One region of the Staphylococcus sp. IVB6214 genome, then DNA from elsewhere that is predicted to be linked to it. Evidence: predicted binding sites of a transcription regulator. Region 1 holds the regulator's gene; each other region holds the start of a gene.

Region 1 (4,792 bases):
CTTGAATCACTTCACCGGAGTCTGCACGAGAAGCGGCGTTATGACCCACTTCAAATTGAGGTAATGATGCTGCATAATCTTCTGGAAGTTCACCCGCAATGGCTGTTTTGAATGTTGCAGCAAGTTCTGGATATTTTTCTTCATATTTCTTAAATTCTGCTTCCCATGCAGCTTCATGAGCATCTGCACGTTCAATCATTGTTTCCTTGAAAATGTCATAAACAACTTCATCTACGTGGAATTGTTTATCCGCATCTAACGCGTAGTTATCAAACGTTAGTGCTCGTTCATCTGCACCTAATGGGGCACCGTGTGATGTATGGCTATTTGATTTGTTAGGAGAACCATATCCAATAATCGTCTTCACTTCGATAATTGTTGGTCCTGCTTGTTCTTTTGCTGTTTCAATCGCACGATCAATCGCTTCTAAATCATTACCATCTTCTACTAAAAGATGATTCCAACCGTATGCTTCAAAGCGTTGTTTAATATTTTCTGAAAATGATTTATTTGTTTTTCCATCTAATGAAATATCATTTGAATCATATAATGTGATTAACTTGTCTAACTTCAAGTGACCTGCTAATGAAGCAGCTTCATGTGAGATCCCTTCCATCAAGTCACCATCAGAAGCTAATACATATGTGTGATGATCTACGATAGAAATACCATCTTGATTGTATTTATCTGATAAGTGTTTTTCTGCCATTGCCATACCAACAGCCATTGCAAAACCTTGTCCTAATGGTCCTGTTGTAATCTCTACACCTTGTGTATGACGGAACTCAGGGTGCCCTGGTGTTTTTGAATCCCATTGTCTAAAGTTTTTTAATTCATCCAATGCTAAACCACCAGAAACATGTAAAAGACTGTAAAGTAGTGCTGATCCATGTCCAGCAGATAAGACAAATCTGTCTCTATTAAAGTATTGATCAGCTTTTGGATTGAAATTCAAATGACGTGTCCATAACGTATAAGCCATAGGTGCTGCACCCATAGGAAGACCCGGATGTCCTGAATTTGCTTTTTCAATTGCATCAATACTCAAAGCACGCAGTGTATTCACTGCTAAACTATCATTTTTATCAAACATAAAATTACTTCCTTTCTTTTTCTTTTCATAGCTATATTATACCCGAAACATAGATTAGAAACCTAGCAAATCAATGCTTCAATTAAAATATTCATGAAAATAGTGTGACAGTTACTTTCTCAAATTGTTTTGCTTCTGAATTGATTTCAATTTTTCAGGCGTCACATCGTTACCTTGTGGGTCGATTATTTTTGTTTGTTCAATCTGAGCCTTGAAGCTACCGCGAAATGTCTCTAAATACTCACTTCTTAATTTAGATTGTTCTTTCGCCTCAATTTCTGTTAATCCTTGCTCTTTTTTCTTTCTTGCAAGTTCATTAATACGATTTAATTTATCTTGGCTTAACATACCGTATTACCTCCGTTAATTTCTTTATAAAAATATAACAGAAGTACTGTGGAAAACCAAACGATTCATTCTAACGAAAACATTGACATCATTGTCGTTCACTTAGAAATACTTACTCTACACAAATCAGTTTTCTTTATACTTAATTAAAGCATTATTTACTTAACGTAATAGCAAACACACTCTCTTCATTACTGTGATCAGGTGCTGCTTCATATTGTTCTGTATTTTTAAGTGAGTGATCTGTCATTTCGTACGTCTGTTCCACCTGTTCGTTTTGACTTGCCATAATAAAGAAAGCAAAACACAAGATGATAGAGACTAGGAATACAATTAAAAACAGTGTTAACTCGTGATATTTTTGTTGAATCATTCTCATACACTCCTCGAACATTTGTTTGTATTAGTAATCTAACAGAACAAGCGTTCCGTGTCAACAAAAAGACGAACAAATGTTTGTTCTTGTTCGTGTGATATGCTATAATAGCTTTAAATTCAATAGAGGAGTGCTATTTATGAGGGAATTAACGAAGAGACAGAGTGAAATATTTGAATTCATTAAACAAGTTGTACATTCTAAGGGATATCCACCGAGTGTTCGTGAAATAGGAGAAGCAGTTGGCTTAGCTTCAAGTTCAACTGTTCACGGTCATCTTTCTCGTTTAGAAGAAAAAGGATATATTCGTCGTGACCCAACGAAACCACGTGCTATCGAGATTGTGAGTGAACTCATGGGTGAACCAGTCAATATGGAAGCAACTATTTTCGTTCCAGTGATTGGAAAGGTCACTGCCGGTGTCCCAATTACGGCTGTTGAGAATGTAGAAGAGTATTATCCATTACCCGAACATTTCACTTCCACACATAACGGCCAAATTTTTATATTAAACGTTGTTGGTGACAGTATGATTGAAGCAGGCATTTTAGATGGTGATAAAGTGATTGTTAGAAGTCAATCTATCGCTGAAAATGGAGATATTATTGTTGCTATGACTGAAGAAGATGAAGCGACAGTAAAACGATTCTTTAAAGAGAAAAATCGTTATCGATTACAACCAGAAAATAGTATGCTCAGTCCTATTTATCTGGACCATGTGACTGTTTTAGGAAAAGTTGTCGGTCTTTTTAGAGAAATGTAGTTCGTTTTTCACCCTTTCTCTCAATGACACTCCTCAGTCAACGTCAAAAAAGCTCGGACACACGAATGATGTGTGTCCGAGCTTTTCTTATTAGTCTCTATCACCGTTAAAAATTGAGTTTTTAACAATTACATAGTCCACTTTTCTTAATGCACCGACATCTTTACCGCCTGCATAAGAGATAGAACTTTGTAAGTCTTCTTGCATTTCTTTCAATGTATCTTGAAGTGAACCTTTATGTGCAACAAACATTTTTTTGCCTTCAACGTTTTTACGTTCACCTTTTTGATACTCAGATGCACTACCAAAGTATTCTTTATACTTTTTGCCATCCATTTCGACTGTTTCACCTGGTGACTCTTCATGCGCTGCAAATAATGAACCAATCATTACCATTGATGCACCAAAGCGAACTGATTTAGCGATATCGCCATGCGTACGGATACCACCATCTGCAATAATTGGTTTACGTGCTGCTTTACTGCAATGGTTAATTGCAGCTAATTGCCAGCCACCTGTACCGAAACCTGTTTTGATTTTTGTAATACAAACACGACCTGGTCCAATACCAACCTTCGTTGCATCTGCACCTGCGTTTTCTAGTTCACGAACACCTTCTGGCGTCCCTACATTACCAGCGATAACGAATGTTTCTGGTAAGTGCTCTTTTATGTGTTGAATCATATTGATAACTTGATCTGAATGACCGTGAGCAATATCAATTGTGATATACTCTGGTTTCAATCCTTCAGCTTTAATGTTTTTAACAAATTCAAATTCAGGGTCTTTTACACCAACTGAGATCGAAGCGAATAAACCTTTCTCATGCATGCGTTTTATAAATGGAATACGTGCTGCTTCATCAAAACGGTGCATAATGTAGAAATAATCATTTTCCGCAAACCATTCTGCCAACTGTTCATTCATAACCGTTTGCATGTTTGCAGGTACAACAGGTAATTTAAATCTTCTAGGCCCAAATTGGATAGATGTGTCAATTTCTGAACGACTTTTCACGATGCTTTTGTTTGGAATTAGTTGTATATCTTCATAATCAAAAATTTTCATGTTTAAAAAACCCCTCATTTATTTTATCCATATGATAATATACTATCATTAACGGATAAAGTAAACAAAGGGAAGCAATTTTACCAGCTAGATTTTTTAACGCCAGGTATTTGGCCTTTATGTGCATACTCGCGGAATGAAATTCTAGACATTTCAAATTTACGCATCACACCACGTGGACGACCTGTTACTTTACATCTTCTTGTCAATCTTGTTGGTGATGAATCACGTGGAAGTTTACGAAGTGCTTCATAATCACCTTTCGCTTTTAATTCACGTCTTAATTCAGCGTATTGCGCAACTAACGCTTCACGCTTTGCTTCTTTTGCTATTTTAGACTTTTTAGCCATATTTATACCACCTTTTTATAAATCGTAATCATTACGTTTTATATATTAGCATATTTTCTTTTATAAACGCAAGATAAAATGTTGGCAAATATAAAAAAGCGTGATAAAATAATAAATCGTAATGGTTTCAATTTATTATGTACTAAAGGAGGGAAAACCATGCGTATTAATGTAACTTTAGCTTGTACAGAATGTGGTGACCGTAACTATATCACAACTAAAAATAAACGTACAAACCCAGAGCGTATCGAAATGATGAAATATTGCCCAAGATTAAACAAACACACTTTACACAGAGAAACAAAATAATAACGGCATATCACGACTAATCAAAAATACGACAAAAAAGGTGAGCATTCAAAGTGCTCACCTTTTTATTATGAAGATTATTTTAAATCTCCTAAAATTTCATCTAACTGATCTGCCATACCAAGTGCATTAGCGACACCGATACCATATTCTGGATCTGCTTGATAACAATGGCGAATATGACGATGTTTTACTTCGTCTGTTGTACCCTCCATCTCATTGGCAGTATTTTCAAAAATACGCTGTTGTTGTTCGGGTGTTTGCAGGCGGAATAGCTTACCGGGTTGCTCAAAGTAATTATCATCATCTTCTCTAAAGTCATACTCATAAGCCGCTCCTTCAATATCCAATGGCGCACGTTTATATTCTGGTTGATCTTTAAAAACACCTGTACTGTTTGGGTAGTAATGTGTAGAACCGCCACCATTCCCATCTAAGAAACGCATTTGACCATCTCTACTGAACGGACAAATATTTTCTACACC
Region 2 (4,792 bases), 690 kb from region 1:
GCGACACGTTTACGTACAGATTTGACACCTTTTGATTGTATTTTCGCAGGATTTACTTTTAATGCATTTTGTACTTCATCTAGTTCGCTGTTTAACATCAATGTTCCGTGACTAAACATACGGTCTTTCACTTTTACCATTGCGTTACCAGAAATTTTTGCTTGTCCGACTTGGATGTCGTTGCGACCTGTCATTTCTGCTTGAACGCCCATTTTATTCAATGCATCAACAATGGGTTGTGTGAATTTTTTAAAGTTATGGAAGCTTTGGCCGTCATCTTTTGTGATAAAGCTGAAGTTTAAGTTGCCGAAGTCATGGTATACAGCACCGCCTCCAGATATGCGACGTACAACATCAATATTATTTTCATCAATATAAGATTGATGGACTTCTTCAATGGTATTTTGGTTTTTTCCGACAATGATAGATGGTCTGTTTATATAGAATAAAAAATAACTTTCATCATTATCCATCGGTACATTTTTCAGTACGTATTCTTCCATAGCAAGATTCAGCGTGGGATCTGTATTGTTATTGTTGCTGATAAATTTCATCGTTTTACCTCTCCTTTACTCCCATTATGCCCTTAAATATAGTTATGCACCATTTTCCAACTTTTTTCCAATAATTGAACTTTGATGTTGTAATATTATGGCTAAATCATAAAAAATGACGGAAATAGTTTATTTAAGATGTAAACTTTAGTACAATATAGTCTAGTTAATTTCTAAGGGGGCGAATGTGATGACAATAGCAGAAGTAGGCGACATTGTAGAATTTCATGATGGTCTGAAAGGTAAAGTCGAAAAGATCAATGATAACTCTGTCATTGTTGATTTAACAATTATGGATAACTTTGCGACACTAGACTTACCTGAAAAAACAGTCATCAATCACAAACGTTATAAAATTGTAGAGCAAAAAGGATAAGGTATTATGAAAACAATTAACAAGCCGCTACTATGGTTTATTTCAAGTTTTATTGCTTTTCACATCATATTAATGATTATGTGGGGACAACATAACGTCTACTGGCAATTGTATACAGGCATCATGCTAATTGCGGGTATTAGTTATGTGTTCTATCAGCGTGATATTACTTCAAAAAGACTTCTTACGTCGATTGCAATAGGCTTAGTAACAGGTGTGATACTCGTACTCATCCAAGTCGTATTCTCTCTCATGACGAAAGATTTAACGTATTTATCGTTGATCAAACAGTTGTCGCGTACAGGCGTGTACTTTAAATGGCAAATGTTGGTGACTTTGCTATTCGTCATGCCATGTCACGAACTGTATTTGCGCTCAATTCTTCATAAAGAGTTGGACCGAAGATTCCATCATGCATGGATCAGTATTTTAATCTGTGCCATTGTGTCTAGTACATTCTTTATATACTTAGATCGTTGGTGGATTGTTGCCTTTATTTTTGTATGTCAACTCGTATTAGGTGTGAGTTATACTTACACAAGACGTATTGCAACAACTACAGTTGCGCAAATTGTAGCGGTTGTTATTTTATTAATATTTCATGGTTAATGGGGCATATGCCAACCATTTACTTTATCTTAATTTATAAATACGGATTTTTGAACCCGAGTCAGGTGTTCAAAAATCCGTATTTTTATCTCTCCATTTCATTCAATGTGACAGAGTTGATTGAAATGGAGTGTCACGGGTTGATGGGTCTGTGTGCCCGTAATTGTCAAAGTTTGATTTTGTGAATGAATACTTAGAATAGATCCTTCGATTGTATGTATGGCACCCTCTGACCAGTACTGAAAGACACCAGATGTATGAGTAGATAACTTAAGGTGTAACATGTAATTCAATTCATATAGCTGGTCCTCACTGAGAATAGGTTGTGGCTGTTTGTGCTGTGATTGTTCAATTTTTTTTAAGCATTCGAATTGTTCGGTTAAGGTAGCAAAAGGCACCCATTTTACGATACCACGTCCTTTAGGAATGTTCGTATTCAAATATTCTCTCGGTATTTTACGATAGTCTGTCTCATATTGATAATGTTGGGGTAGAGTTTTATCTTTCATAGCTGTCACCTCAATCACCATTATAGAACGCATGTTCCTATTTTGTGAAGTGAAAGAACGTATATTCGCTTTATGTTGAAACAATTATTTAAAAAATGGAGGGAATTAGGCTACAATAAAGACGTATTGTTATTTAGAAACGGAGTGTATACAAATGATTCGATCGGCAGAAGTAAAAGACCGACATGCTATTGCAAAGTTAACATATATGATTTGGAAAGATATGGAGTTAGAAATTGTAACACGTTACTCAGAACCGCAAGTGATTGCAGCGATTGAAGAGAGTACAGTAAAAGCACACTATCGCAATCATTTTAGCCATGTGTATGTTTATGAAATAGAAGATGAAGTGGCCGGCATGATTATTGCATATCCTGGTCGCCATGAACAGGCATATGAAGCTGCTTGGGAAACACTTGAAGCTGCGCAAAAACTCCCGTTATCAACGACAACGCCTTTACCGGTTATGGAAGCGGATGTGACGGACACGTATATAGAGTCAGTAGCGACATTTCCACAATTTCGTGGACGTGGTGTTGCTAGTAAGCTTCTCAAATATTTGGTGCAAAGTGAACCAGGGACAATATGGAGCTTAAATTGTGACCATGATAATAAAGGAGCATTTTCTCTTTATAAAAAACTAGGATTTGAAGTAAAGTCTGAAAAGAAACTTTATCATCATCATTATTACTATATGACATATGTAAGCGAGGCATCGTTGAATGTTAGAACTTAAAAATATAAGTTATGAATTTGATAAACAGCCAATCATTCAAGACTTATCGATGTCAGTGCAAAAAGGAGAAGCTATTGCTGTTACTGGACCGTCTGGTAGTGGGAAAAGTACGTTATTACGACTCATTGCTGACTTGATTAGTCCGACGAAAGGAACATTGTATTTTAATCATCAGCCCTATGACACGTATACACCAGAAGTATTAAGGACTCGAGTGAGTTATTTATCACAAAGTATTGCATTATTTGGTGAGACAATTGCTGATAATTTGAGTTTCCCATCCATTGTGCGAAAAGAGCATTTCGATAAGCAGCGTGCACAGGAACTTTTGGAAGCAGTAGGATTGGGTCATTATCAATTGTCAGATCGTGTGCAGCGAATGTCCGGTGGTGAAAAGCAGCGTATCACTATCGCACGACAGCTCATGTATCAACCTGATGTTTTATTACTAGATGAAGCAACAAGTGCATTGGATCATCAAAATAGTATTCGTGTTGAACAACTTATCTTTGATTATGTTGCAAAAGGGACAACTGTTCTGTGGATTACACATGATGATGAACAAAGCCATCGCCATTTTGATAGACAGGTTGTAATAAAAAACGGGGTATTACATAAGGAGGTGGCGCTCACATGATGAGTACGACTTCGCTTGTCTTAACAGCGCTATTATTGTTAGTACCTATTACAATTTCTTATAAAGAACGATTGTTTATTGCGAAAGATTTAATCATTGCAGCCGTCCGTGCTGTAATCCAGCTTGTCATTATTGGCTATATGTTAGAGTTCGTATTCAAACTGGAAACAACTTGGATTGTATTGGGATTGATTCTTGTCATTATGATTAATGCAGCAGCGAATACGATTAAACGCGCATCATCTATTATGAAGCATGTTTTCTGGATTTCATTTACTGCGATTATGTCGGGGGCACTCATCTCTTTAGGAGGCGTGTTATTGACGGGTGCAATTAGTATGAAACCGAATGAATTGATTCCTATTGCAGGAATGGTTGGAAGTAATGGAATGATTGCAATTAATTTAAGTTATCAAAACTTGGATCGTATTTTTACAAAAGAGACGGCAGCTATTGAAGCGAAGTTGTCATTGGGTGCAGAACCAATTCTTGCAGCTAAAGATGCTATTCGTGAAAGTATCAAAGTAGCAATTGTTCCAACGATTGATTCAGTTAAAACTTATGGGTTAGTGTCCATTCCCGGAATGATGACTGGATTAATTATTGCAGGTGTGCCACCGTTAGAAGCGATAAAGTTTCAATTGATGGTTGTATTCATCCATACAACAGCAACGATTATCTCTGCATTTGTGAGTACATATTTGAGTTATCGCCAATTTTTCAATCATCGTCATCAATTGATACAAATGAATAAAGTCACATAAAAAAGAGGCACATCCTATTATGATGAGAATAGGATGTGTCTCTTTGACATCTTGAGTATTAAACACCACCGAGTAATGCACTAATATAAATACCAAGTGCATATAGTAGTCCGAAGAATGTATTGGTCTTACCTGCAGCCGCCATCGCTGGCATCATTGTCTGTGGCGTATCATTTTTACTGAAACGACGATATACTTTGACTGGCATTGGGAAGCTCAAAAGCACTAATAAATAGAAAAGTGAGCCGCCGTCTTTGAAGAATACTGTAAAAATAACAAATAAATAAGCAAATACGTAACAAGCCGCTAAAAAGTATAGTGAACCTTGTTTGCCTAAAAGGATAGGCAAAGTACGTCTGCCACTTTGTTGGTCTTTTACTCTATCACGAATATTATTTGCCATATTGATGAGTCCGATTGTAATGACGATTGGAATACTGATCCATACAACATAGCCTTGGACGTTACCCGTTTGGATAAAGAAGGTGATTAAAATAATAAACATACCCATAAAAACACCTGAAAATAACTCGCCTAAAGGTGTCCATGAAATCGGAAAAGGACCGCCTGTATAAAGGTAGCCAACAGCCATACAAAGCAGACCTAC
Region 3 (4,792 bases), 860 kb from region 1:
TTACGACACTGGTTCTGCTTAATCCCTAAAATGCTTCTCTCACAAATTCGTTTATAATATTTCAGCCAGAATCTCAGTAATCGTCTTGTTATTTCATTTGTGTCACAAGTGCTTAATGGATCTATTTTTGTATAGATAACATGCTATACTGAATCCATATTTTTTCAAGGAGATGAAAAAATGATCATATCTCATATATTTATGGTTGCCACATTGTTATCCCGATCTTCAGAAATGACGCAACAAGTGTCGTTACCTAACGATACGACAATCTATCAATTAGCCCAAAAGTTTGCGACGACTTTGGAACGAATTAAACAGCTGAATCCCATGTTAAAAACTCCCCAACAATTAAAAAAACATGAAACAATCAAGTTACCTGCTGATCACATTTTATTAAAACCCCCTCATCAAACACTCACATATTTTTTACACACACACCATATTTCTTACGATGCATTCCAGAAGTTCAACCCCTATAATCTTCAAGATGATGTACAATATATTGCGATTTCGAATAAAGGCATGGCACATCTGTCGTTACCACACTTAGTTGATCTTTTACCAAATCCTACAAAATACACATCTTCGCTACAAACAATGACAACAGCTTCTCAACCAATCAAAAACACCTACATACCGGGTCAATGTACGTCCTATGTATTTGAACAACGGTTACAACGACATCTACCTATTTCGAATGATTGGGGAGATGCGAAATATTGGGCGATTCATGCACAGGAAGCAGGCTATACGGTTTCTAGGCATCCACGTGTAAATGCGATACTTGTCTCACAACAGGGTCCTTATGGTCATGTTGCAATTGTTGAAGCGTGCCACGGATCCACAATACGTATTTCAGAGATGAATTGGCAGGGAGAAGGCATCGTTAGTCAGCGTCTTATTTCAAATGATGGTGACTATCAATATATTTATTAACGAAATAGGCTATTCTACAAATTCCATGTGCGAGAAGGTGAAAAAATGTGTTATAGTATCATAAACTATAACGATGCGCATGAAGGAGGGAACAAAATTATGGGTGTTCACCAATATTTCAAAAGACTATCAGATTTAGAAAAACTCATTCGTTTGCCTGGAAAGTTCAAATATTTTGAGCATAACGTTGCTGCGCACTCTTTTAAAGTGACGAAGATTGCCCAATATTTAGGGACAGTTGAAGAACATCATGGCAAAGAAGTAGATTGGAAAAGTCTATATGAAAAAGCATTGAATCATGACTTTGCAGAAGTGTTTACAGGTGATATTAAAACGCCAGTCAAATATGCGAGTAGCGAGTTGAAACGACTCTTTTCGCAAGTTGAGGAAGAAATGGTCGAGACGTTTATCTCAGAGGAAATCCCTGAGAACTATCAAGACATATATCGTCAACGCTTGCAAGAAGGCAAAGATGATTCATTAGAAGGCCAAATATTATCTGTTGCCGACAAAATTGATTTGCTGTATGAGACATTTGGTGAAATTCAAAAGCGTAATCCAGAACCGCTCTTTTTTGAAATTTATGAGATGAGTTTAGAGACGATTATGCAGTTTGATCATTTACATTCTGTCCAAGACTTTATCGATAATATTATTCCTGAAATGCTCACTGAAAAATTCATCCCACGTGCAGAGTTACGTGAAACGACGATGCACATATTAAATAATAGAAAGCAGTGATTGAAGTGATATGGTATGCGTTAGCCGCTTTTTTTCCATGTGTGTTAGTTGTAATACTTAGCACAATCACACGCAGCAAATGGATTGGTACGTGTGTGACGCTTGTTTTGATAGGGGCTTCAGTATATAAAGGCTTTTTTCATGATGAATGGATTATCTTTATAGATGTTGCATCCATATTGGCAGGTTATATCATAGTAGATTCACTACAAACACATCAGCATGATGACTTTAGATGAGATGAATAGGTGCTCATGATTGATACCGTTTAGAACTGTTTATACGTTTTAGACGGTATTTTTGTGTCTAAGTCATCGTTTAAAAGATAATACGAAAAGGGTATAGAGCAATAAAATGTTAAAAACGAACAGATGTTTGTATTTTTATATTGAGATTTGTTAAAATAACAGTACGATTATGTGACGAGAGGACGAGTATGCATGGAGCATCATGATTTTAAAGTGGTATCTCAGTTTGACCCACAAGGTGACCAGCCACGGGCCATTGATGAGTTAGTCCAAGGGATTAAAGATGGCAAGCGTCATCAGACATTGTTAGGTGCAACAGGAACAGGCAAAACTTTTACGATGAGTAATGTCATCAAACGCGCAGGGAAACCAACGCTGATCATTGCACATAATAAGACCCTTGCAGGTCAATTATATAGTGAGTTTAAAGAATTCTTTCCCGAAAATAGAGTCGAATATTTTGTCAGCTACTATGATTACTATCAACCAGAAGCGTACGTACCATCAACGGATACATTTATTGAAAAAGATGCATCAATCAACGATGAGATTGACCAGTTACGTCACTCAGCAACAAGTGCGTTATTCGAACGTGATGATGTCATCATTATCGCAAGTGTTAGTTGTATATACGGTTTGGGTAATCCAGAAGAGTACAAGGACTTAGTCGTGAGTATCCGTGCAGGTATGGAGATGGATCGTAGTGAACTGTTGCGCAAGTTGGTGGACGTACAATATACACGTAACGACATTGACTTCCAACGTGGGACATTCCGTGTACGTGGGGACGTTGTGGAAATCTTCCCGGCATCTCGAGATGAACTGTGTATTCGAGTTGAATTTTTTGGAGATGAGATTGATCGTGTCAGCGAGATTAACTATTTGACAGGGGAAGTGCTAAGAGAACGTGAACATTTTGCACTCTTTCCGGCATCTCACTTCGTTACACGTGAAGAGAAAATGAAGGTCGCAATTGAAAGAATTGAAAAAGAATTAGCTGAACAACTTGAAAAATTGCGCAGTGAAAATAAACTTTTAGAAGCACAACGCCTAGAACAACGCACAAATTACGACCTTGAAATGATGCGTGAAATGGGATTCTGTTCTGGGATTGAGAACTACTCAGTGCATCTTACGTTACGTCCACTCGGTTCAACACCATACACATTACTCGATTATTTCGGCGATGACTGGTTGATTATGATTGATGAATCTCACGTAACGTTGCCACAAATCCGTGGGATGTATAACGGAGACAAAGCACGAAAAGGCGTTCTTGTGGAACATGGTTTCCGTTTGCCAAGTGCACTGGATAACCGACCATTGATGTTTGAAGAGTTCGAAGAGAAGGCACATCAGTTAGTTTACGTTTCTGCAACTCCTGGACCATATGAGATGGAACACACAGATGAAATGGTCGAACAGATTATCCGTCCTACGGGTCTATTAGATCCTAAAATTGACGTGCGCCCATCAAAAAATCAAATTGATGACTTGTTGAGTGAGATTCAAACACGAGTAGAACGTAATGAACGTGTCTTAATTACAACATTAACGAAAAAAATGAGTGAAGATTTGACGACTTATTTGAAAGAAGCAGGCGTGAAGGTGAATTACTTACACTCTGAGATTAAGACGTTAGAACGTATCGAAATTATTCGTGACTTGCGCATGGGAACTTTTGACGTATTAATCGGTATTAACTTGTTGAGAGAAGGGATCGATATTCCTGAAGTATCGCTAGTCGTTATATTGGATGCTGACAAGGAAGGATTCTTACGTTCAGAACGTTCGCTGATTCAAACAATTGGACGTGCGGCACGTAATGACAAAGGTGAAGTCATCATGTATGCAGATAAGATCACTGATTCGATGCGTGTAGCGATTGACGAAACAGAACGCCGTCGAGAAATTCAAATGGCCTATAATGAAAAACATGGTATTACACCGAAAACGATTAATAAAAAGATACATGATGTTATTAGTGCGACTGTGGAAACAGACGAGACGAATGAAGCGGAACGTAAAGAAGTACCGAAGAAAATGACGAAGAAAGAGCGTCAAAAGACTATTCAAAATATCGAAAAACAAATGAAAGAAGCAGCGAAAGCATTAGATTTCGAGAAAGCAACAGAATTGAGAGATTTATTATTTGAACTTAAATCAGAAGGGTGACGTACATGAAAGGACCATCAATAGTAGTGAAAGGGGCACGCGCCCATAATTTAAAAAATGTAGATATAGCGTTGCCTAAAGATAAATTTATTGTGATGACAGGCCTATCGGGGTCAGGCAAATCATCGTTAGCATTTGATACAATTTATGCTGAAGGACAAAGACGCTATGTTGAGTCTTTGAGCGCTTATGCACGACAATTTTTAGGGCAGATGGATAAGCCAGATGTGGATACGATAGAGGGTTTATCACCAGCGATTTCAATCGATCAAAAGACAACGAGTAAAAACCCACGTTCTACCGTGGCCACAGTAACAGAAATTTATGATTATATTCGCTTATTGTATGCGAGAATTGGAAAACCGATATGTCCAGAGCATGGAGTAGAAATAGAATCACAAACAGTTCAACAGATGGCTGATCGCATTATGGAATTGGAAGAACGTACAAAGATTCAGCTGTTAGCCCCTGTTGTGAATCACCGTAAAGGGACACATGAAAAATTGTTGGCAGATATTAGTAAAAAGGGTTATGTACGTGTGCGTTTGAACGGTGAAATTATGGATATTACTGATGTTCCAGCACTCGACAAAAACAAAAATCATACCATTGAAATTGTCGTTGATCGTCTCGTAGTAAAATCAGGCATTGAAACACGTCTCGCCGATTCCATCGAGACAGTACTTGAA

The links. Region 1 encodes LexA, which represses DNA repair genes until DNA is damaged. Its sites were predicted from a motif close to CGAACATATGTTCG; they were not measured.
Region 2: the regulator LexA is predicted to act here: its motif matches at 2,103-2,116, upstream of MUA51_RS03190 (YolD-like family protein).
Region 3: the regulator LexA is predicted to act here: its motif matches at 2,045-2,058, upstream of uvrB (excinuclease ABC subunit UvrB).

The regions. Positions count from the first base shown of each region.
Region 1 is NZ_CP094723.1:1,347,882-1,352,673, forward strand. Features, by position in the region: gene tkt (transketolase) at 1-1,093, opposite strand, end outside; gene MUA51_RS06490 (DUF896 domain-containing protein) at 1,205-1,441, opposite strand; gene sosA (DNA damage-induced cell division inhibitor SosA) at 1,596-1,814, opposite strand; gene lexA (transcriptional repressor LexA) at 1,957-2,580, shown strand; gene guaC (GMP reductase) at 2,671-3,648, opposite strand; gene rpsN (30S ribosomal protein S14) at 3,729-3,998, opposite strand; gene rpmG (50S ribosomal protein L33) at 4,158-4,307, shown strand; gene MUA51_RS06520 (catalase) at 4,385-4,792, opposite strand, start outside.
Region 2 is NZ_CP094723.1:658,752-663,543, forward strand. Features, by position in the region: gene lplA (lipoate--protein ligase) at 1-554, opposite strand, end outside; gene MUA51_RS03180 (YkvS family protein) at 745-930, shown strand; gene MUA51_RS03185 (CPBP family glutamic-type intramembrane protease) at 937-1,539, shown strand; gene MUA51_RS03190 (YolD-like family protein) at 1,638-2,048, opposite strand; gene MUA51_RS03195 (GNAT family N-acetyltransferase) at 2,203-2,784, shown strand; gene MUA51_RS03200 (ABC transporter ATP-binding protein) at 2,771-3,421, shown strand; gene MUA51_RS03205 (ABC transporter permease) at 3,418-4,185, shown strand; gene MUA51_RS03210 (1,4-dihydroxy-2-naphthoate polyprenyltransferase) at 4,244-4,792, opposite strand, start outside.
Region 3 is NZ_CP094723.1:483,668-488,459, forward strand. Features, by position in the region: gene MUA51_RS02340 (CHAP domain-containing protein) at 181-939, shown strand; gene MUA51_RS02345 (HD domain-containing protein) at 1,039-1,680, shown strand; gene MUA51_RS02350 (CsbA family protein) at 1,686-1,919, shown strand; gene uvrB (excinuclease ABC subunit UvrB) at 2,121-4,103, shown strand; gene uvrA (excinuclease ABC subunit UvrA) at 4,109-4,792, shown strand, end outside.